Regions from separate parts of the Spirillospora sp. NPDC127506 genome, predicted to be linked through region 2. Evidence: riboswitches for the same ligand, from Rfam matches in the RefSeq annotation. Region 2 holds a riboswitch; each other region holds the start of a gene.

Region 1 (7,388 bases), on a different contig from region 2:
CCGCCGCCGTCATCGCGCTGCCGCCGCGCCGCCCGCGCACGGTCAGGTGTTCCAGGCCACTGGCGGCGAGCGCGTCCTTGGACTCGGCCGCGCCGATGAAGCCGACCGGGATCCCGATGACGGCCGCGGGGCGTCCCGCGCCCTCCGCCACCAGTTCGAGCAGGCGGAACAGTGCGGTCGGCGCGTTGCCGATCGCCACCACCGCGCCGTCCAGCCGGTCGCGCCACAGCTCCAGCGCCGCCGCGCTGCGCGTAGTGCCGAGCCGCTCCGCCAGGTCCGGGACGCCGGGGTTGCCCAGCGTGCACACGACCTCGTTGCCGGCCGGCAGCCGCGCCATCGTGATCCCGGACGCGACCATCCGCGCGTCGCACAGGATCGGTGCGCCGTCCAGCAGCGCCGCCCGTGCCCGTTCCGCGACCTTCGGCGACCACGCCAGGTCGTCCACGAGGTCGGTCATGCCGCAGGCGTGGATCATCCGGACCGCGGCCCGCGCCACGTCGTCCGGCAGACCCGACAAGTCGGCCTCCGCGCGGATGGTCGCGAAGGACCGCCGGTAGATCTCGGCGCCGTCCCGGACGTAGTCGATCACCGCTGTTCCTCCCTCGGTCCCGCCATCTTCAGGACGACTGGGCCGCGGGGCATCCCGCAGCGTCGCTCGCATCCCGCCCAGTGGACGGGAGTCTCTGGGGCGCGCTCCAGGCCGACGACCCAGCGCCGTGCGTCGCCCTGGACGTCGCCGCGCGACTTCGCGCAGCCGGGGCTCCCGGTGCAGGCCGTGACGCCGACCCAGGGCGAGGCGGCGTCGACCGCGAAGCCGGCCTCCGCGAGTTTCGCGGCGCTCACCCTCGCCTCGCCCGGGTCCAGATCGCGCAGGACGACGCTCCGCCGCGGCGTGATCCGCACCTCGCCGGGGTCGCCCGCCGTCTCGCCGAGCGCTCCGACCTGGGCCCCGGACAGCCGCCCCAGCGGCGGGACGATCTCCAGCGCGACCCTCCCGTCCCGCTGCTCGATGAAACCCGCGTACGCGGGTCCCGGCACCGAAACTTTCGGGTCGTCCAGGGGTGTCCCACCCAGTTTCGCGGCGACCAGCCGCACCCCGTCCGGCACCTCCGCCAGTCGCCAGGCGTCCTTCCGGACGTCGAGGAACGCCCCCGCGGCCGCGAGCATCGCCGCGACCGGATCCCCGCCGAGGTCCAGGTCGAGCGGCGTCCCGGCCAGCCGGAGAGCGGCGGGCCCGAACGCGACGTCGGCGTCCAGGGCCGCGATGTCGCCGCTGCCGTCGTCGAACCCGAACAGGAACCGGCCCGGCAGCCCCGCCAGCCGCGGGACGCCGCAGAGCGCCCGGTCGAGCGCCGTGACCAGCGTGTCCGTCGCCAGGACGCCGCGGGGCCCGCGCCCGCCGAGCGGGGACGCGACGATGTTGCGCACCCGCTCGTGCGACGGCGAGGGCAGCAGCCCGGCGCCCGCCAGCCGGTCCGCGAGCCGCGCCGGGTCGCGCACCCCGCGCAGCTGGAGGTTGCCGCGGGAGGTCAGCTCGATCACGTCGCCGCCCAGCTCGCGGGCGGCTGCGCCGAGCACGGCGAGCTGCGCGGATGACACCGCGCCGCCCGGCGTACGGACCCGCGCCAGCGGGCCGTCGGCCGCGTCATGGGTCTGCAGCGCTCCGGGGCAGGCGTCGGCACGTGGCCGTCCCGCCCGCTTGACATTCGACACGAGGAGGATGAAACCACAGTTTCCAGGCGGCCCCGCGCTGCCGTAGTCTCGTGCGTAGACGATGGCAATGGGAGGAAGCCGGTGCGAATCCGGCGCGGTCCCGCCACTGTGACCGGGGAGCGAACCCCGCTCAAGGCCACTGTCCGCCCCTCTCCGAGGGGCGGATGGGAAGGCCGGGGCGAGCACTGATCCGGGAGCCAGGACACTCCTGCCGTCGCGACACCCGCGACCGGGGCGAGGACCCCAGGGGGAGGATCCGCCGTGTCCACCGACACGTCCGGGCAGGGCCGCACGGTCCTGCTGCTGTCCACGTCCGATACAGACCTGCTGAGCGCGCGCGCCTCCGGCGCCAATTACCGCCTCGGCAACCCCGCGCGGCTGGCCGTCGACGACCTCCCGGCGCTGGTGGACGGCACCCACCTCGTCGTCGTCCGGCTGCTCGGCGGGCGCCGCGCCTGGGAGGACGGCCTCGACGCGCTGCTCGCCGGCCCCCGCCCAGTGGTCGTCCTCGGCGGCGAGCAGGCCCCCGACGCCGAGCTGATGGAGCTGTCGAGCCTCCGCGGCGGGGTGAGCGGCGGCGTGTGCGCCGACGCGCACGCCTACCTCGCGCACGGCGGCCCCGCCAACCTGGCCGAACTGCACGCCTTCCTGTCGGACACGGTGCTGCTGACCGGCCGCGGCTTCGAGCCGCCGCGCCCCACCCCGACCTGGGGCCTGCTGGAGCGCGAATCCCGCGCCACGGAAGGGCCGGTCGTCGGCGTCCTGTACTACCGCGCCCACCACATGGCCGGGAACACCGCGTTCGTCGACGCGCTGTGCGCCGCGATCGAGGACGCGGGCGGACGCCCGCTCCCGGTCTTCTGCTCGTCGCTGCGCACAGCGGAGCCCGAACTGCTCGGCACGCTCCGCCAGGCCGACGCGCTGGTGGTGACGGTCCTCGCGGCGGGCGGGGCGCGGCCCGCGACGGCCGGCGCGGGCGGCGACGATGAAGCGTGGGACGTCGGCGCCCTCGCCGACCTGGACGTCCCGATCCTCCAGGGCCTCTGCCTCACCACCGGCCGGGACGCCTGGGCGGACAGCGACGACGGGCTGTCCCCGCTGGACGCCGCGTCGCAGGTCGCGATCCCCGAGTTCGACGGCCGCATCATCACCGTCCCGTTCTCGTTCAAGGAGACCGACGAGGACGGCCTCACCTTCTACGCCGCCGACCCCGAGCGCGCCGCGCGGGTCGCCGGGATCGCCGTACGGCACGGCCGCCTGCGGCACACCCCGCCGCCCGCCCGCCGCCTCGTGGTGATGCTGTCGGCGTACCCGACCAAGCACTCCCGGGTCGGCAACGCCGTCGGCCTGGACACCCCGGCGAGCACCGTCCGGCTGCTGGCCCGGCTCGCCGAAGCGGGCTACGACCTGGGCGAAGGCTTCCCCGGCGTCGCCGAGCAGGACGGCGACGCGCTCATCCACGCGCTCATCGCGGCGGGCGGCCAGGACGAAGACTGGCTCACCGAAGAGCAACTCGCGGGCAACCCCGTCCGCATCTCCGCCGCGTCCTACGAGCGCTGGTACCGCACCCTCCCCGACGACCTGCGCGCGGAGATGGAGCGCCACTGGGGCCCGGCGCCCGGCGAGCTGTTCGTCCAGGACGGCGACCTCGTCCTCGCCGCCCTGCGCGCCGGCAACGTCGTCGTCATGGTGCAGCCGCCGCGCGGCTTCGGGCAGAACCCGATCGCCATCTACCACGACCCCGACCTGCCGCCCAGCCACCACTACCTCGCCGCCTACCGGTGGCTGTCCGACGAATTCGGCGCGCACGCGATCGTGCACGTCGGCAAGCACGGCAACCTGGAGTGGCTGCCCGGCAAGGCGGCGGGGATGTCGGCGTCGTGCGGCACCGACGCCGCCCTCGGCGACGTGCCGCTGATCTACCCGTTCCTCGTCAACGACCCCGGCGAGGGGACGCAGGCCAAGCGCCGCGCCCACGCAGTCCTGGTGGACCACATGGTCCCGCCGATGGCCCGCGCGGAGACCTACGGCGACATCGCCCGCCTCGAACAGCTCCTCGACGAGCACGCCACGATCGCCGCGATGGACCCGGCGAAGCTCCCCGCCATCCGCGCGCAGATCTGGACGCTGATCCAGGCCGCCAAACTCGACCACGACCTCGGCCTCGACGACCGCCCCCACGACACCGAGTTCGACGACTTCCTGCTGCACGTGGACGGCTGGCTGTGCGAGGTGAAGGACGCGCAGATCCGCGACGGCCTGCACGTCCTCGGGCAGGCGCCGACCGGCTCCACACGAGTGGACCTGGTGCTGGCCATGCTCCGCGCCCGGCAGATGTGGTCGGGCCGGGAGACGCTGCCCGGCCTGCGCGAGGCGCTCGGCCTCACCGAGGACGGCACCGCCGGACTCACCGACGTGGACGCCGCCGAGGCCACCGCCCGCGCCCTCGTCCAGGCCATGGAGGACGCGGACTGGGCCGTGGACGCCGTCCCCGAAGTCGCGCAGCGCGTCCCGGCCGAGCGCCGCGCCTTGGTGGCCCCCGTCCTGGAGTTCGCCGCCACCGAGGTCGTCCCGCGCCTGGCGCGCACACCGGACGAGCTCGACCACGTCCTGCACGCCCTGGACGGCGGCTACATCCCCGCGGGCCCGAGCGGGTCGCCGCTGCGCGGGCTCATCAACGTCCTGCCGACCGGCCGCAACTTCTACTCCGTGGACCCGCGCGCCGTGCCCAGCCGCCTCGCCTGGGAGACCGGGCAGGCGATGGCCGACTCGCTGCTGGAGCGCTACCGCACCGACCACGGCGAATGGCCGCGCTCGGTCGGCCTGTCGGTGTGGGGGACCAGCGCGATGCGCACCGCGGGCGACGACATCGCAGAAGTGCTCGCGCTGCTCGGCGTCCGACCCCGCTGGGACGAGGCATCCCGCCGCATCACCGACCTGGAGCCCGTCCCCCTCGGCGAGCTGGGACGGCCGCGCATCGACGTGACCGTCCGCATCAGCGGCTTCTTCCGCGACGCGTTCCCGCACGTCGTCGCCATGCTGGACGACGCCGTCCGCCTCGTCGCGGGCCTGGACGAACCCGGCGACGCCAACTACGTCCGCGCCCACGTCCAGGCCGACGCACGCGAGCACGGCGACGAGCGCCGCGCCACCCTGCGCGTGTTCGGGTCGGCGCCGGGCGCGTACGGGGCGGGGCTGCTGCCGCTCATCGACAGCCGCAACTGGCGCGACGACGCCGACCTCGCCGAGGTGTACGCGGTGTGGGGCGGCCACGCCTACGGCCGCGACCTCGACGGCGTCCCCGCCCGCGCCGACATGGAGAGCGCCTACCGGCGGATCGCGGTCGCCGCCAAGAACGTCGACACCCGCGAGCACGACATCGCCGACTCCGACGACTACTTCCAATACCACGGCGGCATGATCGCGACCGTGCGGGCGCTGACCGGCAAGGCGCCCGAAGCCTACGTCGGCGACAGCACCCGCCCAGACGCCGTCCGCACCCGCACCCTCTCGGAGGAGACCGCGCGCGTCTTCCGCGCCCGCGTCGTCAACCCGCAGTGGCTCGCGGCGATGCGGCGGCACGGCTACAAGGGCGCGTTCGAACTGGCCGCGACCGTCGACTACCTGTTCGGCTACGACGCCACCACCGGCGTCATGGCCGACTGGATGTACGACAGGCTCACCGCCGCCTACGTCCTGGACGAGGAGAACCGCGCGTTCATGGAGGAGTCGAACCCGTGGGCGCTGCACGGCATCGCCGAACGGCTCCTGGAGGCGGCCGAGCGCGGCATGTGGGAACACCCCGACCCGGAGATCCTCCAAGGGCTCCAGGAGGTCTACCTCAAGGCTGAGGGCGACCTGGAGGACGACACCAGCCGCTGAGCCGCCTCCGGATACCCGGCCCAGTGCAGATGCAGGTACGACGCGGTGATCCGCTCGTCTCCGAACCCGTCGCTTGCACCGCTCCACCGGAACAGCGGTTCCGGGGTCCCGCCGGTCAAGGCGGTGCGGTGGAACTCGTGGCCGCGGAACCGCTCGCCCGGCCGCGTCAGCGGCGACTCCACCATCGCGACCGCCTCCCGGTAGCCGAGCGTCAGCCGGGACGTCATCGCGGCCCGGCCGGGGATACGCCCGCACATCGCCCGCCCGTCGAGCTCCTCGCACAGGTACAGCAGCCCGGCGCACTCCGCGGCGACCGGGCCGCCGAACGCCGCCACCGCCGCGAGCATCGGCGCGTTGGCCGCGAGCTCGTGCGCGTGCACCTCGGGGAACCCGCCGCCGATGACGAGCGCGGCCGTCCCGTCCGGGAGGGCCTCGTCGCGCAGCGGGTCGAACACCGCCACGTCCGCACCCGCCGCGCGCAGCAGCTCCACGTGCTCGGCATAGGAGAAGGTGAACGCCGGCCCGCCCGCCACCGCGACGACCGGCCGGCCCGGCACCGCGGTCACGTGCTCCGCCGGGTCCCACGGCCGCCCCGACGCCGAGGGAGCGGCGGCGGCAAGCCGCAGCAGCGCGTCCAGGTCGCAGGATTCGGCGACGAGCGCGCCGAGCCGCTCCACCGCGCGCACGGCGTCGCCTCCGCGCTCGGCCGCCGGGATCAGCCCGAGATGCCGGGACGGCGTGACGACCCCGCCGTCCCGCCGGATCGCCCCGAGGACCGGCACCCCCGACGCCTCCAGCGCCTCCCGGCACAGCTCCTCGTGCCGGTCCGACCCCACCCGGTTCAGGATGACCCCACCGATCCGGACCCCCGGCTCGAACACCGCGAAGCCCTGCACGAGCGCCGCGACCGACCGGCTCTGCCGCGCCACGTCCACCACCAGGACCACCGGGGCCCCGAGCAGCCGCGCCACATGCGCCGTGGACGCGAAACCGCTCGCGCCGCGCCCGTCGAACAGGCCCATTACGCCTTCGACCACCGCCACGTCCGCGCCGGCGGCGCCGTGCAGGAACAGCGGCGCGATCCGGTCCTCGCCCACGAGCCACGGGTCTAGGTTGCGGCCCGGCCGGCCCGCCGCGAGCGAGTGGTACCCCGGATCGATGTAGTCGGGACCGACCTTGTGCGGCGACACCCGCAGGCCGCGCGCCCGCAGCGCCGCGATCAGGCCGGTCGCGACGGTCGTCTTCCCGCTCCCCGACGACGGCGCCGCGACGACGAGCCGCGGCACTGCATGGGAGGTCACCACTCGATGCCCCGCTGGCCCTTCTGCCCCGCGTCCATCGGATGCTTGACCTTGCCCATCTCCGTCACCAGGTCCGCGACCTCGACGAGCCCGTCCGGCGCGTCCCGTCCGGTGATGACGACGTGCTGGTCTCCGGGACGGCCGGTGAGGGTCTCGACGACGTCGTCCAGGTCCAGCCAGCCCCACTTGAGCGGGTAGGTGAACTCGTCCAGGACGTAGAAGCGGTGCGTCTCGGCGGCCAGGTCGCGCTTGATCTGCGCCCAGCCCTCCCGCGCGTTCTCCGCGTGGTCGTCCTCGGCGCCCGGCCGCCGGATCCACGACCAGCCTTCGCCCATCTTGTGCCAGGTGACGGGCCCGCCCTCGCCGCTCTCGCCCAGCACCAGCAGGGCGCGCTCCTCGCCGATCCGCCACTTCGCCGACTTCACGAACTGGAACACCCCGATCGGCCAGCCCTGGTTCCACGCTCGCAGCGCCATCCCGAACGCGGCGGTG
Region 2 (7,388 bases):
GTCGTCGCGGTGGCGGGCGGCGCGGCCTTCACCTTCTCCTACCGGGAGAACGTGGAGCTGCTGCGGGCGGCGGGCGCCGACGTGGCGGTGTTCGACCCGCTGCGCGACGAGGCCCTGCCGGACGGGACGGCCGCGCTCGTCATCGGCGGCGGGTTCCCCGAAGTGCACGCCGCCGAGCTGGCCGCCAACCGGCCGATGCGGGACGCCGTGCGGTCGTTCGGCGGGCCGGTCGCCGCCGAATGCGCCGGACTCCTCTATCTCTGCGAGGAACTCGACGGGCGGGAGATGTGCGGGCTCGTGCCGGGGAAGGCGCGCATGACGTCCCGGCTGACGCTCGGCTACCGGGAGGCGGTCGCGGTCGCGGAGTCGCCGCTGACCCGCGTCGGCGAGCGGTTCCGTGGGCACGAGTTCCACCGGACGGTCCTCGGCGGGGGCGCGGAGCCGCTGTTCCGGTGGCGGGGCGGCGGCGACGGGTACGGCAGCGGCCGGATCACCGCGTCCTACCTGCACCTGCACTGGGCCGGGCATCCGGAGGCGGCTCAGCGGCTGGTGTCGTCCTCCAGGTCGCCCTCCGCCTTGAGGTAGACCTCCTGGAGGCCCTGGAGGATCTTCGGGTCGGGGTGCTCCCACATGCCGCGCTCGGCGGCCTCCAGCAGGCGCTCGGCGATGCCGTGCAGGGCCCACGGGTTGGATTCCTCCATGAACGCGCGGTTCTGCTCGTCCAGGACGTAGGCGGCGGTGAGCCGGTCGTACATCCAGTCGGCCATGACGCCGGTGGTGGCGTCGTAGCCGAACAGGTAGTCGACGGTCGCGGCCAGCTCGAACGCGCCCTTGTAGCCGTGCCGGCGCATCGCGGCCAGCCACTGCGGGTTGACGACGCGGGCCCGGAAGATCCGCGCGGTCTCCTCGGAGAGCGTGCGGGTGCGGACGGCGTCCGGGCGGGTGCTGTCCCCGACGTAGGCGGCGGGGGACGTCCCGGTCAGTGCGCGGACGGTGGCGATCATGCCGCCGTGGTACTGGAAGTAGTCGTCGGAGTCGGCGATGTCGTGCTCGCGGGTGTCGACGTTCTTGGCGGCGACCGCGATGCGGCGGTAGGCGTTCTCCATGTCGTCGCGGGCGGGGACGCCGTCGAGGCCGCGGCCGTAGGCGTGGCCGCCCCACACCGCGTACACCTCGGCGAGGTCGGCGTCGTCGCGCCAGTTGCGGCTGTCGATGAGCGGCAGCAGCCCCGCCCCGTACGCGCCGGGCGCGGACCCGAAGACGCGGCGGGCGGCGCGGCCCGCGTCGCCGTGCCGGGCGGTGTCGGCCCGCACGTGGGCGCGGACGTAGTTGTCGGCGTCGGGCTCGTCGAGGGCGGCGACGAGGCGGACGGCGTCGTCCAGCATGGCGACGACGTGCGGGAACGCGTCGCGGAAGAACCCGCTGATGCGGACGGTCACGTCGATGCGCGGCCGGCCGAGTTCGGCGGGCGGGATCGGCTCCAGGCCGGTGACGCGGCGCGACGCCTCGTCCCATTCCGGGCGGACGCCGAGCAGCGCCAGCACCTCCGCGACGTCGTCGCCGGCGGTGCGCATCGCGCTGGTCCCCCACACCGACAGGCCCACCGAGCGCGGCCATTCGCCGCCGTGGTCGGCGCGGTAGCGGTCGAGGAGCGAGGCGGCCATCGCCTGCCCGGTCTCCCAGGCGAGGCGGCTCGGGACGGCGCGCGGGTCCACCGAGTAGAAGTTCCGGCCGGTCGGCAGGACGTTGACGAGGCCGCGCAGCGGCGAGCCGCTCGGCCCGGCCGGGACGTAGCCGCCGTCGAGGGCGTGCAGGACGTGGTCGATCTCGTCGGACGTCCGGGCCAGGCGCGGGACGACCTCGGCGGCGGCGAACTCCAGGACCCGGGCCACGAGGCCGCGGCGCTCGGCGGGGACCCGCCGGGCGGCAACGGCGGCCGCGTCCGCGGCCCAGCCCGCGTCCTCCATGGCCTGGACGAGGTCGCGGGCGGCGGCCTCGGCCGCGTCGACGGCGGCGAGGCCGGCGGAGCCGTCCTCGGACAGGCCGAGCGCCTCGCGCAGGCCGGGCAGCGTCTCGCGCCCCGACCACATCTGCCGGGCGCGGAGCATGGCCAGCACCAGGTCGACGCGGGTCCGGCCCTCCGGCGCCTCGCCGAGCACGTGCAGGCCGTCGCGGATCTGCGCGTCCTTCACCTCGCACAGCCAGCCGTCCACGTGCAGGAGGAAGTCGTCGAACTCGCTGTCGTGCGGGCGGTCGTCCAGGCCGAGGTCGTGGTCGAGCCTGGCGGCCTGGATCAGCGTCCAGATCTGCGCGCGGATCGCCGGCAGCTTCGCCGGGTCCATCGCGGCGATGGCGGCGTGTTCGTCCAGGAGCTGTTCGAGGCGGGCGATGTCGCCGTAGGTCTCGGCGCGGGCCATCGGCGGGACCATGTGGTCGACGAGGACGGCGTGCGCGCGCCGCTTCGCCTGCGTCCCCTCCCCCGGGTCGTTGACGAGGAACGGGTAGATCAGCGGGACGTCGCCGAGCGCGGCGTCGGCGCCGCACGACGCCGACATGCCCGCCGCCTTGCCGGGCAGCCACTCCAGGTTGCCGTGCTTGCCGACGTGCACGATCGCGTGCGCGCCGAACTCGTCCGACAGCCACCGGTAGGCGGCCAGGTAGTGGTGGCTGGGCGGCAGGTCGGGGTCGTGGTAGATCGCGATGGGGTTCTGCCCGAAGCCGCGCGGCGGCTGCACCATCACGACGACGTTCCCGGCGCGGAGGGCGGCGAGGACGATGTCGCCGTCCTGCACGAACAGCTGCCCTGGCGGCGGGCCCCAGTGCAGCTCCATCTCCCCGCGCAGCTCCTCGGGGAGCGTGCGGTACCAGCGCTCGTAGGACGCGGCGGAGATGCGGACCGGGTTGCCCGCGAGCTGCTCCTCGGTGAGCCAGTCCTCGTCCTGGCCGCCGGCCGCGATGAGGGCGTGCACGAGCGCGTCGCCGTCCTGCTCGCGGACGCCGGGGAAGCCCTCGCCGAGGTCGTAGCCGTCCTGTTCGAGGCGGCGCAGCAGCCGGACGGTGCTCAGCGGGGTGTCGAGCCCGACGGCGTTGCCGACGCGGGAGTGCTTGGTCGGGTACGCCGACAGCATCACCACGACGCGGCGCCGGGCGGGGGGCGTGTGCCGGAGCCGGCCGTGCCGCACGGCGATCCCGGCGACCCGCGCCGCCCGCTCCGGGTCGGCCCGGTAGACGGTGAGGCCGTCCTCGTCGACCTCCTTGAACGAGAACGGGACGGTGATGACGCGGCCGTCGAACTCGGGGATCGCGACCTGCGACGCGGCGTCCAGCGGGGACAGGCCGTCGTCGCTCGCCTCCCAGTCGGCGCGGCTCGTCGTCAGGCAGAGGCCCTGCAGGATCGGGACGTCCAGCGCGGCGAGCGCCCCCACGTCCCACGCCTCGTCGTCGCCGCCCGCCCCGGCCGCCGCGGGGCGCGAACCGCCCGCCGCGAGCACGGTCACGACCAGCGCGTCGGCCCGCCCGAGCGTGTCGAGCAGCGCGGGTTCGGCGGTGCGGAGCGAGGAGCAGAAGACGGGCATCGCGCGGCCGCCGGCGTCCTCGACGGCCGCGCACAGCGCCTCGACGAACGCGGTGTTCCCGGCCATGTGGTGGGCGCGGTAGTACAGCACGGCGATGAGCGGGCCCTCGGCGGTGCGGGGCTCGCGTTCGAGCAGCCCCCACGCCGGGGCCGGCGCCGGCGGCGCGAACCCGCGCCCGGTCAGCAGCACGGTGTCGGACAGGAACGCGTGCAGCTCGGCGAGGTTGCCCGGCCCGCCGTGCGCGAGGTAGGCGTGGGCCTCCGCGCAGACGCCGCCGCTGACCGTGGACAGCTCCATCAGCTCGGCGTCGGGGGCCTGCTCGCCGCCGAGGACGACGACGGGGCGGGGCCCCGCGAGCAGCGCGTCGAGGCCGTCCTCCCAGGCGCGGCGCCCGCCGAGCAGCCGGACGACGACGAGGGCGGCGCCGTCGAGCAGCGCGGGCAGGTCGTCCACGGCGAGCCGCGCCGGGTTGCCGAGCCGGTAGGCGGCGCCGGACGCTCGCGCGCTCAGCAGATCGGTGTCGGACGTCGACAGCAGCAGCACGGTGTCGGCGGACACGGCCGTTCCTCCCCCTGGGGTCCTCGCCCCGGTCGCGGGTGTCGCGACGGCAGGAGTGTCCTGGCTCCCGGATCGACGCTCGCCCCGGCCTTCCCGTCCGTGCGGACAGTGGCCTCCAGCGGGGTTCGCTCCCCGGTCACAGTGGCGGGACCGCGCCGGATTCGCACCGGCTTCCTCCCATTGCCATCGCCTGGGGAGAACAGTACGGCAGCGCGGCCCGCCCGCAAAGTGCGGTTAACATCCTCCCCGTGCCGAATGTCAGAGCCCGCGCCGACGCGTGCCCCGGCGCGCTGCGCACCCACGACGCCGCCGACGGGCCGCTGGCGCGCGTCCGCGTCCCGGGCGGCGCGGTGACGTCCGCGCAGCTCCGGGTGCTCGGCGCCGCGGCCCGGGAGCTGGGCGGCGACGTGATCGAACTGACGTCGCGGGGCAACCTGCAGCTGCGCGGCGTCCGCGATCCGGGGCGGCTCGCGGGACGCCTGGAGGCGGCGGGCCTGCTGCCTTCGCCGTCCCACGAACGGGTCCGCAACATCGTGGCCTCCCCGTTAGGGGGACGTGGCGTCCACGGCACCCTGGCGACGGACCCGCTGGTCACCGCGCTGGATCTGGCGCTGTGCGCGAACGCCCGGCTCGCCGGGCTTCCCGGCCGCTTCCTGTTCGCCTTGGACGACGGCACGGGCGACGTCGCGGCCCTCGGCGCCGACCTGACCTGCACCCCGGCCGGCCTCCGCCTCGCCGACTCGCCATTGCTGTTCGGCGTACCGGCCGGCGATCGGCCGTCCATGGACGGTGCGGGTGCGGGCGTGAGTGCCGGTGTGAGTGCCGGTGCGATCGATTTGCTGGTGGCGGCCGCGGAGGCGTTCCTCGACGTCCGCGGTGACGCGTGGCGGTTGGCGGAGGTGCCGGACGGGCCGCGGCTCGTCGCGGAACGGCTCACGGAACGGTTCGGGGCGGAACTCGGCGAAATCCGCGAACTTCCCGAGCCGCGCCGCCCGTATGCGGGGGCCATCCCGCAGCGCGGCGGGCTCACCGCGCTTGAGGCCGTGCCTCCGCTCGGGCGGATGTCCGGTGCGCAGGCCGGGGCACTCGCGGAGGCGGCGGACGACGTGCGGGTCACCCCCTGGCGGAGCGTCGTGGTGCGGGACCTCGGCTCGGATTCGGTGGGCCGGGTCGCGGAGGAACTCGGGGCGGCGGGGTTCGCGGTCGATGCGGCGTCGCCCTGGGTCGGGGTGTCGGCGTGCACCGGGAGCCCCGGATGCGCGAAGTCGCGCGGTGACGTGCAGGGCGAGGCGCGGCGGTGGGTCGGCGGGCTGGAGCGCGCCCCCGCGACCCCCGTGCACTGGGCGGGCTGCGAGCGCAAGTGCGGGACGCCGCGCGGCCCGGTCGTGCTGAAGACGGTGGGGGCGGAGACGGTGGGGGCGGAGACGGCGGAGGGGCAGCGGTGATCGACTACGTCCGGGACGGCGCCGAGATCTACCGGCGGTCGTTCGCGGCGATCCGCGCGGAGGCCGACCTGTCGGGCCTGCCGGACGACGTGGCGCGGGTCGCGGTCCGGATGATCCACGCCTGCGGGATGACCGACCTCGTCCAGGACCTTGTGTGGTCGCCGGGGGTGGTGGAGCGGGCGCGGTCGGCGCTGCTGGGCGGCGCGCCGGTGCTGTGCGACGCGCGGATGGTCGCGTCCGGGATCACCCGGAAGCGGCTGCCCGCCGGCAACGAGGTCGTGTGCACGCTCGGCGATCCCGGCGTGCCGGAGCTGGCGGCGCGGCTCGGCACCACGCGGAGCGCGGCGGCGCTGGAGCTGTGGCGCGACCGGCTCGACGGCGCGGTCGTCGCGATCGGCAACGCGCCGACCGCGCTGTTCCGGCTGCTGGAACTGGTCGAGGAGGGCGCGGGGCGGCCGGCGGCGGTCCTCGGGATCCCGGTCGGGTTCATCGGCGCCGCCGAGTCCAAGGAGGCGCTCGCCGCGAGCGGCCTCGACCACCTGGCGGTGCGCGGGCGGCGCGGCGGCAGCGCGATGGCGGCGGCGGCGGTCAACGCCGTCGCCAGTGAGGCGGAGTGATGGCGGGGCGGCTGTTCGGCGTGGGCGTCGGCCCCGGCGATCCGGAACTGGTCACGGTGAAGGCGGCGCGGCTGATCGGCGGCGCCGACGTGGTCGCCTACCACTCCGCGCGGCACGGGCGCAGCATCGCCCGGTCGGTCGCCGCGCCGTACCTGCGGGACGGCCAGGTCGAGGAGCAGCTCGTCTACCCGGTGACGACCGAGGCGACCGGCCACCCGGGCGGCTACCAGGGGGCGCTGGACGACTTCTACGCCGACTGCGCCGCCCGGCTCGCCGCGCACCTCGACGCGGGGCGGACCGTCGTGGTGCTGAGCGAGGGCGACCCGCTGTTCTACGGGTCCTACATGCACCTGCACAAGCGGCTCTCCCCGCACTACCCGACCGAGGTGGTGCCCGGCGTGACGTCGCTGAGCGCGGCGTCGGCGGCGGCGGGGCGCCCCCTGGCGGAGCGGGAGGAGACGCTGACCGTCCTGCCCGGCACGCTGCCCGGCGGCGAGCTGGCCGAGCGGCTGCGCGGCGCCGACGCGGCGGCCGTGATCAAGCTCGGCCGGACGTTCCCCAAGGTCAGGCGGGCGTTCGAGGACGCGGGGCGGCTCGGCGACGCCTGGTACGTGGAGCGGGCCGCCACCGACCGGCAGCGGGTCGCGCCGCTCGCCGACGTCGATCCGGCGGACGTGCCGTACATGTCGCTGGCGCTGCTGACCAGTCCGGCGGAGCGGTCGTTCGAGGCCCCTCCCCCGGCGCCGCCGGAGGGCCCCGGCTGGGTGCGGGTGGTCGGGCTCGGCCCGGCCGGGCGGCCGTGGCTCACCCCGGAGGCGCTGGACGTCCTGGCGTCCGCGACCGACCTCGTCGGCTACGGCCCCTACCTGGACCGGGTGCCGCCGAACCCGCGGCAGCGGCGGCACGCGTCCGGGAACCGGGTGGAGGCCGACCGGGCCCGGCACGCGCTGGCGCTGGCGCGGGACGGGGCGCGCGTCGCGGTCGTGTCGTCCGGCGACCCGGGGGTGTTCGCGATGGCGGCGGCCGTGCTGGAGGCCGCGGACGAGGACGAGTTCGCCGGCGTGCCCGTGCACGTCGTGCCGGGTCTGACCGCGGCGCAGGCGGTCGCGGCGCGGGCCGGCGCGCCGCTCGGGCACGACTTCTGCGTCCTGTCGCTGTCGGACATCCTCAAACCGTGGGACGTGATCGCGCGG
Region 3 (7,388 bases), on a different contig from region 2:
CCCAGCATCAGCTCGGTCACGTACATCTCGCGGCTCGCGACCGGGTGGTAGCGCCAGGCGCGGCCGTCGCGCTCGCGCTCGAGGAAGCCCTTCTTGGCGAGCCTGTCCAGCACGGTCATCACCGTAGTGTGCGCGAGATCCCGGTCGCTCGCGAGCGCGCGGCTGACATCGCGGGCGGTGGCGGCCTCCAGGCCGGCGTCCTCCCGCTCCCAGAGGACCTCCATGACCGTGCGTTCAAGCTCTCCCAGACCCTTCACGCCTTCAAGGTTATCCGACGGGTCCGCGGGTCACCACGTCAGGTAGTACTACCGCCCGTAGGCGGCGCGACGAGGCCCAGCTCGTAGGCGGCGATGACGAGCTGGACGCGGTCGCGGGCACCGAGTTTGGCGAGCAGCCGGGCGACGTGCGCCTTGGCCGTCGCCACGCTGATGAAGAGCTCCCCGGCGATCTCCTGGTTGGACATGCCGCGCCCGACCAGCGTGAGGACCTCGCGCTCACGGTCGGTGATCCCGTCCACCCGCCCGGCCCCCTCCACCTGCCTGGGCCCGTCCCCCCGCCCCGGCCCCGGCCCGGGTTCCGGGCGGGCCGCGAACTCCGCGATCAGCCTCTTGGTGACGCTCGGCGCGATCAGCGCCTCCCCGGCGGCGACGACGCGGATGGCCGCGAGGATCTCCTCCAGCGCCATGTCCTTGACGAGGAAGCCGCTCGCGCCGGCCTTCAGCGACCCGTAGACGTACTCGTCGTCGTCGAACGTGGTCAGCATGATGACGCGGGCCGTGGTAATGCGCCGGGTCGCCTCGATGCCGTCCATGTCGGGCATGCGGATGTCCATGACGACCACGTCGGGGCGGACCGCCTCCACCAGCTCCACCACCTCGGCGCCCGTCCCGGCCTCGCCGACGATCTCCAGGTCGGGGTGGTCGGCGATCAGGACGCGCAACCCGGCGCGGATCAGCGGCTGATCGTCGGCCAGGACGATGCGGACCGTCATCGTCCCGCCAGCGGGATGCGCGCCGCCACCCGGAACCCGCCCTCGGGCCGCGGCCCGGCGGCGAACTCGCCGCGCAGCAGAGCCACCCGCTCGCGCATCCCGACGAGGCCGTAGCCGGTGCCGACCACGCCGCCGCGCCCGTCGTCCGCTACCTCGACGTCCAGCTCGCCGTCGCGGTAGCCGATCGTGACCCGGCACTCGTCCGCACCCGCATGGCGGACGACGTTGGTGACCGCCTCCTGCACGATCCGGTAGGCGGAGAGATCGACATCCGGCGGGAGGGGCCGGCGCTCCCCTTCGGTGCGGATCACGACGGTGACGCCCGCGTCCCGCGTCGCCTCGGCCAGCCGGTCGAGACCGTCCAGGCCGGGCGCCGAGCCGAGCGGGGCGGGGTCGTCCTTGCGCAGCGCCGTGAGCATGCGCCGCAGCCCCGTCAGCGTCTCGCGGCTGGTGGCCTCGATGGCGTCCAGCGCGTTGCGCGCCTCCGCAGGCTGCGTGTCGATCACCCGCCCGCCGACGCCCGCCTGGATCGCGATGATCCCGATGCTGTGCGCGACCATGTCGTGCAGCTCGCGGGCGATGCGGAGCCGCTCGTCCGCGACGGCCCGCGCCGTGGCCTGCGCCCGCATCGCCTCGGCGTGCGCCCACCGCACCCGCAGCGCGTCACCCGCCATCCACGTGACGAGCATCGCCAGCACGACCGTCAGGAAGAAGACGCCGCTGGGGAACATGAAGGAGGCGACGGCCGCGACCTGCAGGAAGCCGGTCAAGACGGCGACGGGGACAGAGACCCGCCGCCTGCGAGTGGCCGCGATGTACCCGGCGCCGAGGTCGGTGAGCAGCAGGTACAGCCCGGCGACCGCCCCGTTCGGCATCTCCATCAGCGCCGCCGTCCAGGCGAGCGCAAGGATCGCGTGCGCCGCCACCGGCCGGCGCAGCAGCAGACCCGCCACCAGGACCGTGAGCGCGGCCGAGATCAGGACTTCCAGCCCTTCGAAGCCACCGTGCCCATTACTGACCGTGACAAAGAGGAAGCCGGGATACAGGACGGCGCCCGACCACGCGAGGACCGTCCACGTGATGCTGCGCATTCGGCTCAGCGGCAGGGCGGACATGCCGCGATCGTAACCGGCGCATCTTGCCCCGCACATTAGCCCGCAGGCCTAGTCCCCGGGGCTACAGCACTTCCGGCGAATATGGCCGACGGCCGGATGCCGTTATGCCCCGCCCTCGACACCGTTGGCACCATGAAGCGTCGAGTGTCATTGATACTGGCCGCCGAAGTCCTGGCGATCGCGGTCTTCTCCGTCCTGTACGACTCGCTCGATTTCCGCATCTACCGGCTAGGCGGAGACGCAATAACGAACGGCTCCCGCCTCTACGAGGAACAGCTGGCCGACCACTGGTTCACGAACACACCATTCATGGCCGCCCTGTTCACGCCGCTTTCCGCACTCCCCCTGACCGTCACCCGCGTGGTGTGGCAACTGGCCTCCCTAGCGGCCTTCGTATGGGCCTGCCGCACAACGCTGGAACTAGCCGGCCGCCGCGCCCCTCTCATAGCCGTAGCAGCGGCCGGCCTGCTGCTCGAACCGGTCTGGCACACGTTCTTCCTGGGCCAGGTGAACTTGTTCCTCCTAGCCCTGGTCCTGGCGGACATGCACCGCATAGCCCAAGGCCGTCCAGCAGGAATAGGCATCGGCATCGCAGCCGCGATAAAGCTGACCCCCGCAATCTTCATCGCGCTACTCCTGATCAGCCGACGCACAAGGGCCGCCGCAACAGCCACCGCAACCTTCGCCACCTGCACTCTGCTCGCCTACGCCGTCGCACCAGAAGCGTCCCGCCTCTACTGGCTGCACACCTTCTACGACACGTCCCGCGTAGGCGTCCCTTACATCAGCAACCAGTCACCCTACGGCGCACTGACCCGCATCCTGTGGAACACGACCGAAGTAGGCGACTGGTACACGGCCATTCCCCCAGCAATCGCCGCCGTCGGACTCACAGTCGCCGCCCTATGGGCGAAACGGGGCGACTGGCTGGGCGCCACAGCGGTAACGGGCACGACCGGCCTTCTGGTCTCACCCGTCTCGTGGACGCACCACTGGGTGTGGATAGTCCCCGCCTTGGCAGTGCTCCTCCGCAACAAGAACCACAAGACCGCACTGGCCGCCTACGCCCTCTTCGTCCTCTCACCCCTCTGGTGGACGCCCCACAACGGCCACCCGCTCGAATACGGCTTCAACCCGCTCCTGACCCCCGTGGCGAACTGCTACCTACTGGCAGGCGTGCTGTTCCTCGTCCACATGGCCGTCCGCCTCACCACCGGTCATGGTGCAGAGCGGCCTCCAGCGGCCGACGACGCCACCACCCGTGCCGTTCGAGATCCGGAGCAGATTGCAGACGGGTGACGGGCCCAAGACACAACCACGCGACCGGACGAATGGCCGCGGGAATGCCGAGCAGCTCCCGCAGGTACGGCTCCCGATAGAACGAGACCCATCCCACCCCAAGACCCTCAGCGGTAGCCGCGAGCCACAAGTTCTGGATCGCCAGGCACACCGAATACAACCCCGCGTCCGCGATGGCATGCCGCCCGAGAACCGCCGGCCCACCGCGCGCCGCGTCGTAGGTGACCACGACCGCCAGACTGGACTCCAACACCCCATCGATCTTGATCCGACCAAAGCGCTCCTTGTCGCCACCCGTCAGCCCCGCCGCGAACACAGCGCGCTCCGCCTGCACATGCTCGTAAAAGGCACGCCGCACCCCCAGATCTCTCACCAGGACGAAATCCCAGGGCTGCGAGAGCCCCACACTGGGCGCGGCATGAGCCGCCGCGAGCACCCGCTCAAGGACGTCCTGCGGAATCGGCGCACCGGTGAACTCGGCGCGCACATCACGGCGGCGGTGGATGGCGTCATAGAGGTTCATGGGCAGGCTCCCGCTGCGTCGTCGTAGCGAGGCCGGTCTTCGGACTCCCGGATCGACACTCGACCGCCCGCCTTCCCGGCCGTAAGGCCAGTGGCTGCGCAAACGCGCATGGACGGCAGCTCCCCGGTCACCGCGGCGGGCCCGTGCCGGATTCACACCGGCTTCCCGATTCTCCCCACAAGGGGGCACCCCGCGTCAGTTCATGCCACCCCCGACCCTACCGACCCCGCACCGGACGCCCTCGGCCAGCACCACACCCTGCCACCACTGCGCCCACGCCCGCCGCGCCGACAACACCAACACAGAGACCGAGCTGCGCCGTTGGCCGAGGGCCTGTCCGGTTAAGGCACCTCTCTGTGCCAAGCCGCGACAAGCAGAGAGGCAGCCGAATCTCTGATCATGTTCCGTCAACGCACAGCCGTCGCTTCAGCCTGCTGAGCGGTCTGACGGCGGATTTTGGCGGTTGTCGATCAACGGCCCGCCACGACGGTGCCGTTTAAGGTCTCCGGAGGAAGCGTCCAGCGGCGCGACGCCGCAATAGGAGGCGAACCCGGCCGTCCGGGCCGGGATTTTCGCGGCCGGAAGGTCAGCGATGCCGTTGTGGTTCGGTCAGGGCGGTGCCCGGTTCGGCGACAGGTCCACCGCCAGGGCCGGCAGCATGCGATCAAGCTCGAGCCCCGGGACGCACCCCGCGCAGGGTCCCGGCGGCGATATCGGCAGTCAGCTTGTGGGGCAGGCCGACCGGCCGGTTGATGGTCTGCGGTACCAGGATCAGGGCGCGCACAGTTGCCGGGGAAATGCGCACCCACGATTGGGCGGACTTGGGCACCCAAGTGAGCAGGGTTGGGGTGTCTTGCCGGGCAATGAGCATCGCGGATGCCGGGGGTTCGCGATCGTCACGCGTTGGGATGGCGGCGAACATCTTCCTGAGGGCGTCCTTGGCACGGCTGTGAGTGGGCGGCGCGGGGCCAACCCATCCACCGGCCTGGCCAGAGGCTGCGCCCCGACGACCGTCGAGCCGCTGGGGGGACGGGCCGTGATGTGGCCACGGCGGGCAGTCGGCAAATGCGGGCCACGAACATGCTCCTCAGAGCGCCCGTGGGCGACGGCGGTGAATGGGCGGCGCAGGGCAACCCATCCACCGGCCTGGCCAGAGGCTGCGCCGCGACGACCAGGCAACCGCCAGGCGAGACGGGCCGCGCTGCCGCCACGGCGAGCAGTCGGCAATGCAGGCCAGCCGGGGGTTGCGCCGCTCCCGGGAACCGCGAGCCGGCGGCGGGGAACAGGGCATGGCCTTTGCTGGCGGCTGGAGCGGGAGCGGCGTTGTGATCAGGCGGCTTGTTGCCAGGGTGGCGGGCGGCCAGGGGCGGAAACGGTTCTGGGCCCGGGTGGGTGGAGACGGTAGGTGTAGCGGCCGTCCGGTCCCCGGGAGATATCGATGCGGTCCGGGTTGGAGGCTTTGTACCTGTTGTGCCATCCGCAGGTGAGTGTGAGTTGGTCGATGTCGGTCGGCGAGCCGAGAGCCCAGCCGTTGACGTGGTCGACCTCGCACAACGTTCCGGGGACTTCGCATCCTTGGACGGCGCAGGTTGGGTTGAGGGCCTCTAGGACGCGACGCTGTGCGGGGCTGGCGAAGCGTTCGGTGCGTCCGAGGTAGAGGGGAAGGCCGCCCTGGCCAAGCAAAAGGGGCGCGACTCCGGCGGCCAAGGCGATGCGGCGGGCCTGGGCGGCGGGGATCGCGGTTCCGTCGGCGAGCCGGGCGGGTGCCGCACCGCCGGTGAGAGTGTCCAAGTCACAGATGACGGTGACCTTGGTGGCCTTGTGTCCGCCCGACATTACCGAGCTGAGTGCGGCGGCGGTGCGTTGGGACAGGTCACGTGTGTCGTCGGTCCCGGCCGGTTTGGCGAGCGGGCCGAGGGTGCCGTCCCAGACGGCGGCGTCTTCGGCGTTGAGCCAGCCCTTGATATAGCGACCGCCGTCCAGGGAGCGCGTCGAATCGATCCAGGACTGCTCATGGCCCCGTCGGATATCGGCGTCCGGAGCAGGCTCGGTGCCATCGCGTTCAGCGATCACGTCCCCGATTCGGCGGCCGAACGAAGCGATCTTCCCCGCTGAGAACCCCTGGTCGACCATGCCCAGCAGGATCTTTTCAGCGGCCCGGCAGTCGTCATCGTCCAGCCGGGCGACCGCACCGGCGATGGTCGCGGCGTGGCCAGCCGAAATTTCACCTGCTGCCCAGCGCCTGGACACGTCCTCTAGGCGGTGCTGCTGGCGGGCCAGGGTCAGCCGTTCTTTGGCGCGGGCGTCACGCATTCCGAGCCGGGAGCGAAGCCATGCGCGGGTGGAGGGAAACCCCCAACGCTGCACTTCGCGTCCCCGGTCGACGACGCCGACGAATCCCGCCAGTGCGGCCTCGTGCATATCGCCGGTCGCGGCGAGGGCCTCGGCGAGTTCCATGCAGGCCGCCGGGGATTCCGGCGGAGTCCGGCGGGCAAGCTCAGCCGCGATCGCCGAAGCGGCGTTCACCAATTCAATAGTGGACGCTCCAGCAACATCGACCCCGACCACTTCCACAACCCCGATTTTACCTGCCCCACCTCAATATCCCACCGAATAGAAGCCTGAATATTGTCACCCTAACGCCACCCCCGAAACCTAGCCCACCCCAAACAGAAGGCATGCCAGACAATTCGGGCATACCTGCCCTCCAATGACCCCCACCCATTCAGACCCAAGATCGACCTCTAGCAGGCCCCACCCATTGTTCGCAAGATCGCACATCGAACGGATGGGTGAGTGACCCATTTTCATCCTCGGGTGGCTTCGTAGTTCTGCAGGACGGCGATGGCCTTGACGAGGTGGCCGGCCTTGCTGGGGCTGCAGCAGAGCTTGCGGCGGATTCGCCAGCTCTTGAGCTGGGCGTTTGCGCGTTCACCGGGTCCACGGAGCCTGGCGTGCGCGCGGTTGGCCTGCTTCTGGGACTCGGGCTTGTCGCGCCCCTTGTACGGGGTGACGACGACGCAGGCCTCGGCTTCTTGATAGCCCTTGTCGGCCCGCGTGATGATCCCGGCGGTGTCCAGCTTGCGCAGGATTCCCCACAGGCGCGCGGCGGTCAGATCGTGCGTGCGGCCGGGCATCGCCCCCCATGTCCACCAGATCGTCCCCGTCCGGACCGGTGATGACCTGCACGTTCATCCCGTTGCAGCGGTGTTTGACCGAGTAGTGGGGCCGGGCGACGCGCACGCGGTCGGTGGCGATGAGCGTGCCGTCCAGCACCAGTAGGTGCAGCCCGTCTTGTTCGACCTGGCGCAGGACCGCTCCCAGCTTGGTGACCGCGACGACAGCAGCGCCTCCCGCCTCCTGGACGTACCGCCAGGCCGTGTTTGTTGACACCCCGGACCCAGCCCCCGATTCGGCGAAGGTCTCGCCCTTGCGCAGATGGACCAGTACCAGCAGGGCC
Region 4 (7,388 bases), on a different contig from region 2:
GCCCTCCGCGTCCAGCCGGCGCATCTGCTCGGCGACCGCGCTGAGCAGCGACGGGTCGCCCGAGTGCAGGCGCGCCACGTCGTGGCCCTCGCGGTGGGCGGCGGTCAGCTCGGCGATGATCTCGTCCAGGGTCAAGTTCGCGGTGTCGACGAGCCGCGCGCCGGGCGGGCACGCCTCCAGCAGCTCGCGCGGCACCAGCGACCCCGCGTACAGGCACACCGGGACCGACTCCAGCGTCCGCAGCCCGCGCACGGTGATCAGGTCTGCGGCACCCGGGCCGGCTCCGATGAAGTAGACGGTCATGTGTCGTCCTTCCATGTCGTCCAGAGGGTGACGGGCATCGCCGGCCGCCAGCCGGTGAACCCGCCGAGCGGCGCGGCGCGCTCGACGCCGACGCGGACCAGCTCGCCGCCATGAGCGCGGCGGGCCTCCGCGACCCGGACCTCTGATTCCAGCGTGACGGCGTTGGCGACGAGCCGCCCGCCCGGCTTCAGCGCGTCCAGGCAGCGTTCCAGCAGACCGGGGACGGTGAGCCCGCCACCGACGAAGACGGCGTCGGGGGCCGGGAGGCCGTCCAGCGCGCCCGGCGCCCGGCCCTCCACGACTTGCACGCCGGGCACGCCGAGCGACCGCGCGTTGCGGCCGATCCGCGCCGCCCGCTCCGGGTCCCGCTCGATCGCGACGGCCTCGCACGACGGGTGCGCCCGCGCCCACTCGATCGCGACGCTGCCCGCCCCGGCGCCGACGTCCCACAGCAGCTCGCCGGGCAGCGGCCCGAGCCGCGACATGGTGATCGCGCGGATCTCGCTCTTGGTGAGCTGCCCGTCGTGCTCGAAGGCGTCGTCGGGCAGCCCCGCCGTGCGGGGCAGCGGGGCCGCGTCCGGGCCAGGCTCGCACTCCACGGCGACGATGTTCAGGGCGGAACCGGCCGGCTCGTCCCACTCCCCCGCCGTACCGGGCCGCGCGGTCTCGGTCTCCGCTCCCAGGTCGCACAGGACGGTCATCCGGCTGGGGGCGAAGCCCCGCCCGGCGAGCAGCCCCGCGACGACGAGCGGGGCGTCGCGTCCCGCCCCGAGGACCAGCAGGCGGCGGCCGGGCGCGAACAGCGCGTTCAGCGTCTCCGCCGGGCGGCCGACGAGGCTGCAGACGTCCACCCGCTCCAGCGGCCACCCGAGCCGCGCGCACGCCAGCGACACCGACGACGGATGCGGCAGCACCCGCAGCCGGTGCGCGCCCAGCATCCCCGCGAGCGTGGAGCCGATTCCGAAGAACATCGGATCACCGCTGGCCAGGACGGCGACCGCGCGGCCCTCGTACCGTTCGATCAGCCCGGGAAGCTCCGCGAGAAGGGGGGACGGCCAGGCGACCCGCTCGGCTTCGCCCACCGGCACGAGGTCGAGTTGCCGGCGCCCGCCGAGCAGCACGTCCGCCGCCCGCAGCGCCGCACGGGAGTCCTCCGGAAGCCCGTCCCACCCATCGGCGCCGATCCCCACGACGGTGATGACACGCGCGTCCACTGGCCTCCTCGGATGAATGCGGCGCCAAGCCTATATCAGGCGTTCTGGCACACTTGTCCCGGTGAAGCGGCTTTTGATCATCGGGATCGGGGCGGGCGATCCCGACCATCTGACCTTCCAGGCGGCCAAGGCCATCGCGGCCGCCGACGTCTTCCTCATCGTCGACAAGGGCGAGGCCAAGCACGACCTGGCCCGGCTGCGCCACGACCTCATCGAAGCGCACGGACGTCCCCCCTACCGGGTCGTCGAGGTCCGCGACCCGGAACGCGACCGCACCGCCCCGGCGTACACGGCCGCCGTCGAGGACTGGCGCTCCCACCGCGCACGGATCTACGAATCCTTCATCACCGACGAACTCGCCGACGGGCAGACCGGGGCGCTTCTGGTTTGGGGCGACCCAGGGGTCTACGACAGCACCCTCGCCGCCTTGGAAGAGGTCGAGGCGGAGTTCGCTCACGAGGTGGTCCCCGGTATCAGCAGCATCTCCGCGCTCACCGCCCGCCACCGCGTCGCCCTCACCCGGGTGGGGCGTCCCGTCCACATCACCACGGGCCGCCGCCTGGCCGCCGAAGGCACCACCGCCGACGACGTCCTGGTCATGCTGGACGCGGCCTGCTCCTTCACCGAGACCGCCGCCGGCTTCCACATCTACTGGGGCGCCTACCTCGGCACCCCCGACGAGATCCTAATCTCCGGCCCGGTCGACGAGGTCGCCGACCGGATCCGCGGCGCCCGCGCCGAGGCCCGCGCCCGCAAAGGCTGGATCATGGACACCTACCTCCTCCGCCGCGAATCCCCCGGCTCCTGACCCGCGCCCTCAGGCGGACTTTTGTGCAAGTGCCGCATGTGCCACGATGTGCGGTGTAGGCGACGGCGGAACGAGGAAGCCGGTGCGAATCCGGCGCGGTACCGCCACTGTGATCGGCGAGCGGATCCCGAACCATGCCACTGCCCGCGAACGCGGGTGGGAAGGCCGGGACGAGCGTTGACCCGAGAGCCAGGAGACTCACGCGGTCGCCTCCTCGATGGCACTGGGGCGGATCTCCCCAGAGAGGAGGGCTGGTATGCCCATGGGCTCGTCGGGCCCGGCACCGTGCCGGGTGACCGTGTGCCGGGACTGCTGCTGCGGCAGTCCCAAGGTGACCGGTATCGATCACGCCGGCCAACTCGAACGCCTCCGGGAAGCCGCGCCGGTCCGGGTGTCGCGGTGCCTGGACGCGTGCGAGCAGGCCAACATCGTCGTCGTGCAGCCTTCGGCCGCTGGGCGGGCGCAGGGCGCCCACCCGGTGTGGCTGGGCCTGGTGAACGACGCCGCGGCCACTGATGACATCGCCGCCTGGGTCCGCGCCGGCGGCCCGGGCCTGGCCGATCCTCCCGCCGTTCTGGACCTGTACTCCATCCGGCCGCCGCGGCGACCGGCGGCCGGCCCGTCCCAGAAGGTGGTGTCATGATCGGCGTGCGCGGTGGGGCGGCGCTGGCCTGGCTGGCGGCGGCGGTCCTGCTGGTGTCCGGATGCGGTGGCGGTTCCGAGCGTGCCGCCGCAGGCGGACCGGGTGCGGCGCCTGCCGGGTTCCCGGTGACGGTGTCCAACTGCGGGGTGACGACGACCTACCAGCGCCCGCCGCAGCGCACGGTGTCGCTGAACCAGCACGCGACCGAGGTGATGCTGGCTCTCGGCCTGGAGAAGTCGATGGTCGGTACCGGCTACCTCGACGACGAGGTGCTGCCGGAGTTCCAGGCCGCCTACGACCGGGTGAAGGTGATCTCCAAGGAGTACCCGTCCTTCGAGACGCTGCTGGCGGCCGAGCCGGACCTGGTCTACGGCGGCTGGAAGAGCGCCTTCGAGGAGAAGGACGGCCGCAGCCGGGCGGCGCTGAAGAAGGCCGGGATCGACAGCCACCTCAACATCGAGGAGTGCCCGGAGGGGCCGGTGACGATGGCCACGGTCGAGGAGGAGATCCGCACCGTCGCCAAGATCTTCGGGGTGCCCGACCGGGCGGAGAAGCGGATCGGCTCGATGCGCGCCGTCCTGGACGGCGTCAAGGGCGAACTGGCCGGCATCACGCCGCTCAAGGTCGCCGTCTACGACAGCGGCGACAAGACCGTCTTCACCGCAGGCGGCGCGGGAATCGGAAACGAGATGATCCGGCTGGCCGGTGGCGACAACCTGTTCGCCGACGTCGACAAGCCCTACGGGGACGTCTCGTTCGAGCAGTTCGCCGAACGCGCCCCCGAGGTCATCGTGATCTACGACTACGGTGCGCAGTCCGCCGACGACAAGAAGAAGTTTCTGCTGGGGCATCCGGCGCTCAAGGACGTCCCGGCGATCAGGAACCAGCGGTTCGCGGTGCTGCCGCTGTCGTCGACGGTGACCGGTGTGCGGGTCGCGGGCGCGGTGGAGTCGCTGGCCCGGCAACTGCATCCCGACCGCTTCGCGTGACCGGCCTGGCCGAACCTCGCGTCTCCGGTGACCGGGCGCCGGTCACCGGAGGCGCGCGTTCCCGCGGACTCGGGATTCCGTATCCGCTCGTGCTGGCGCTGCTGGCGGGGCTGGTGCTGGTGGCGGCGACGGCCGGGATCGCGGCCGGGTCGGTGAGCCTGCCGCCCGGTCAGGTCTGGGGCATCCTGCTGCACTCCGCCCATCCGGCGCTGGCCGCCCCGGACTGGCCCCCGGTTCGCGAGACGATCGTGCTGGACGTCCGCCTCCCCCGGGTGCTGCTGTGCGCAGTGGTGGGAGCGGGCCTGTCGGTGTGCGGGATGGCGCTGCAGGCGCTGGTGCGCAACCCGCTGGCCGACCCGATGCTGCTGGGGGTGTCGTCCGGCGCGACCGTCGGCGCGGTGCTGGTGGTGGTCTTCCACGTGGCCTGGTTCGGCAGGTTCTCGCTGCCGCTGGCCGCCTTCGGCGGCGCACTGCTCGCACTGGTCCTGGTCTACTTCCTTGCGCGCTCCGGCGGGCGGATGACCACGGTCCGGCTGGTCCTGGCCGGCGTCGCCACCGCCGAGGTGCTCTCGGCGATCGCCGGCTACCTGGTGATCACCTCCAAGGACCCGCACAGCGCCGAGTCCGCCATGCGCTGGATGCTGGGCGGCCTGGCCGGCACCACCTGGACGGTGCTGTGGATCCCGGCGGCCGCCGTGCTGGCCGGGACCGCGGTCCTGCTCGGGCTGTCGCGCCCGCTCAACCTGCTGCTGGCCGGGGAGGAGGCCGCCGCGTCACTCGGGCTGGACGTGCACCGGTTCCGCGCCGCACTGTTCGTGCTGGTCGCCCTGATGATCGGCACGGTCGTGGCGGTCAGCGGCTCGATCGGGTTCGTCGGCCTGATCATGCCGCACGTCGTCCGGTTGCTGGTCGGCGCCGACCACCGCCGCGCGCTGCCCGCGGTCGCACTGCTCGGCGCGGCGTTCCTCATCGCCGCCGACCTGGCCGCCCGCATTCTGATCAGTCCCGAGGAGATCCCCGTCGGGATCCTCACCGCACTGGTCGGCGGTCCCTTCTTCCTGTACCTCATGAAGCGTAAGGCGCCACGATGACCCGCGGCACCGGCACCTTGCGAGCCGAGAAAGTGACCGTCGTCGCCGACGGCCGCGCTCTGGTGGCGGACGTCTCACTGGAAGCGGCCCCCGGGCAGGTCGTGGGGCTCGTCGGGCCCAACGGCGCCGGGAAGTCCACGCTGCTGCGCACCTTCTACCGCGCGCTGCGCCCCACCTCCGGACGCGTCCTGCTGGACGGCGACGACATCTGGCGCATGCCCGGCAGACACCTCGCGCGACGGCTGGCCGCCGTCCTCCAGGACACCACCGGAGACTTCGAGCTCACCGCCTACGACGTCGTGGCGATGGGCCGTACCCCGCACAAGCGCGCCTTCCAGGGCGACGCCGCCACCGACCGCGCCATCATCACCGAAGCACTGGCCGAACTGGAGGCCGCGCACCTCGCCGACGCCCCCTTCGACCGGCTCTCGGGCGGCGAGAAGCAACGCGTCCTGATCGCCCGCGCCCTCGCCCAGCAGGCCGGAACCCTCGTCCTGGACGAACCCACCAACCATCTCGACCTGCGCCACCAGCTCGACGCGCTCCAACTGGTGCGCCGCATCGGCGCGACCGCGGTCATCGCGCTGCACGACCTCAACCTCGCCGCCGCCTACTGCGACCGCCTCTGCGTCCTGGACGGCGGACGCCTGGTCGCCACCGGAACACCCGCCCAGGTGCTGACACCGGCCCTGCTGGCCGAGGTCTACCGCGTCCAAGCCGAAGTGGGCGCACACCCCCGCACCGGCATCCACCAGATCACCGTCCTTCCCGAAAGAGACGGTCCCCGCCGGAAAGGCCGCCGGTGATCTGCCAGGCCGTTCGAAGCGGGGGGAGGCACCATCGCTCCCTGATCTAGGGCCCGATGATCCCGGGTGCCCGGCCCGGAACCTCCGGGCTGGGCACCGGTCACTCGCCGCGTTGCAGGTTCACGATGTGCCGCCCGTGACGGTTCGGCGGCGGCGCAGGACCGCCGCGGCGGCGTCGATCAGCAGGAAGGCGAGCAGGGTGATTCCGAGCAGGGGCAGCGCCCATCCCACCAGCAGGACGGCCGGGATGCCGAGGAAGAGCACGGGGCGCGGCAGCTCACGCCAGGTGCCGCGCGGAGGCGGGTGCCCGAAGGGCGCGCGGCGGTCGGCGCGGGTGGGGCGACGCTGCCACCACATCCGGTAGCCCCAGAAGATCATCGTCAGCAGGCCGATCGCGGTGGTGGCGAGCAAGAGCTGGTTGGGCAGGCCGAACAGCTTGCCCATGTGGAACTGGATGCCGAGCGTGGTCAGTTTCGCCAGCCACGGGGTGTCGGCCCAGTTCACCCGCGCGGTGACCTGCTCGGTGGAGGCGTCGACGGCCACCTTGTCCTGCCGCACCGGCCACCGGTTGTCGACCTGGGCCACGCTCCACACGCTTTCAGCGTCGGCGGGCGGACTGATCTCGACCGGGCCCGACAGTCCCGCCTTGCGTGCGGTCGCCAGCACCCCGTCGACCGCGGCGGCCGGGTCGGCCGTCCCGGCCGCGGGACCGCCGCCGCCGTGGTGCTCATGGCCGCCGCCCGCGGCCTTCGCCGCGCCCGGACGCGCGGTGTCCAGCTCCGGCGCGGTCGCGTCCAGACCCGCCTGGACCCTGTCAAAGCGGGCACCCGCATGGTCCGACCAGGTAAGGCCCGTCACGCTCAGGAACAGCAGGACGACACCGAGCCACACTCCCAGAACTGCGTGCCTGCCTCGCGTACGGCGGACGCCCTTGGCCGAGCGGTCCGGCCAGAACGCGCGGCGGGCCGGGCCGCGGCCACGGTACCGCCGGCGGTGGCCCAGCCACATCAGCAGCCCGCCTGCCACGATGACCCAGAGCCAGCTGGCGGCCGTCTCGGAGTAGAGCCGGCCGGCCGGGCCCAGGTGCAGGCTGCGGTGCAGTTCGTCCAGCCAGGTACTCAGGGGTGTCGAGCCGAACCAGGTGGTCAGTGCTCCCTGCACCTGACCGGTGTAGGGATCGACGTACACGGTGCGCTGTTTCTCGCCGAGTTCGGGCACGGAGAAGACCACCTTCGTGGTGGCGTCCGCGCCGGCCGGTGGGACGACGGCGGCGACCGTGCCTCCGGGGTGCGCGGCCATGGCGGCGCGCACCTGTTCCGACAGCGGCAGAGGCGCACCGGTCGCGCGTTCGACCCGCAGTTCGTCGCCGTAGACGAGGGCGTCGAACTGCGGGGTGAACGCGTAGGCCAGGCCGGTCATCGCGGCGAGGATCAGGAAGGGTGCGACGAACACGCCGGCGTAGAAGTGCAGCCGCCGCAGCAGCGGCCACACTCCGCCCCCGCCGGGACGGCGGGCATCGGCGGGCGGGGCCTCG

The links. Region 2 has a riboswitch for cobalamin ahead of cobN (cobaltochelatase subunit CobN). Riboswitches for the same ligand answer to the same signal wherever they lie in the genome.
Region 1: another riboswitch for cobalamin. It lies ahead of cobN (cobaltochelatase subunit CobN); the one in region 2 lies ahead of cobN (cobaltochelatase subunit CobN).
Region 3: another riboswitch for cobalamin. It lies ahead of bluB (5,6-dimethylbenzimidazole synthase); the one in region 2 lies ahead of cobN (cobaltochelatase subunit CobN).
Region 4: another riboswitch for cobalamin. It lies ahead of ABTW95_RS29920 (hypothetical protein); the one in region 2 lies ahead of cobN (cobaltochelatase subunit CobN).

Annotation. Positions count from the first base shown of each region.
Region 1 covers NZ_JBEORG010000043.1:9,980-17,367, reverse strand. The annotation lists gene ABTW95_RS29890 (precorrin-8X methylmutase) at 1-589, opposite strand, end outside; gene ABTW95_RS29885 (ferredoxin-like domain-containing protein) at 586-1,713, opposite strand; cobalamin riboswitch at 1,786-1,920, shown strand; gene cobN (cobaltochelatase subunit CobN) at 1,975-5,595, shown strand; gene ABTW95_RS29875 (cobyrinic acid a,c-diamide synthase CobB) at 5,550-6,896, opposite strand; gene cobO (cob(I)yrinic acid a,c-diamide adenosyltransferase) at 6,893-7,388, opposite strand, start outside.
Region 2 covers NZ_JBEORG010000047.1:30,994-38,381, reverse strand. The annotation lists gene ABTW95_RS30720 (cobyrinic acid a,c-diamide synthase CobB) at 1-585, shown strand, start outside; gene cobN (cobaltochelatase subunit CobN) at 540-4,133, opposite strand; cobalamin riboswitch at 4,188-4,309, opposite strand; gene ABTW95_RS30710 (ferredoxin-like domain-containing protein) at 4,382-5,578, shown strand; gene ABTW95_RS30705 (precorrin-8X methylmutase) at 5,575-6,195, shown strand; gene ABTW95_RS30700 (precorrin-2 C(20)-methyltransferase) at 6,195-7,388, shown strand, end outside.
Region 3 covers NZ_JBEORG010000059.1:373-7,760, reverse strand. The annotation lists gene ABTW95_RS32865 (BlaI/MecI/CopY family transcriptional regulator) at 1-257, opposite strand, end outside; gene ABTW95_RS32860 (response regulator) at 296-991, opposite strand; gene ABTW95_RS32855 (sensor histidine kinase) at 988-2,106, opposite strand; gene ABTW95_RS32850 (glycosyltransferase 87 family protein) at 2,239-3,405, shown strand; gene bluB (5,6-dimethylbenzimidazole synthase) at 3,314-3,928, opposite strand; cobalamin riboswitch at 3,942-4,136, opposite strand; gene ABTW95_RS32840 (hypothetical protein) at 4,593-4,850, opposite strand; gene ABTW95_RS32835 (HNH endonuclease signature motif containing protein) at 5,258-6,502, opposite strand; partial or broken gene ABTW95_RS32830 (transposase) at 6,736-7,388, opposite strand, start outside.
Region 4 covers NZ_JBEORG010000043.1:20,070-27,457, forward strand. The annotation lists gene cobM (precorrin-4 C(11)-methyltransferase) at 1-303, opposite strand, end outside; gene cbiE (precorrin-6y C5,15-methyltransferase (decarboxylating) subunit CbiE) at 300-1,517, opposite strand; gene cobF (precorrin-6A synthase (deacetylating)) at 1,579-2,325, shown strand; cobalamin riboswitch at 2,345-2,544, shown strand; gene ABTW95_RS29920 (hypothetical protein) at 2,657-2,968, shown strand; gene ABTW95_RS29925 (ABC transporter substrate-binding protein) at 2,965-3,957, shown strand; gene ABTW95_RS29930 (FecCD family ABC transporter permease) at 4,047-5,048, shown strand; gene ABTW95_RS29935 (ABC transporter ATP-binding protein) at 5,045-5,854, shown strand; gene ABTW95_RS29940 (PepSY-associated TM helix domain-containing protein) at 5,975-7,388, opposite strand, start outside.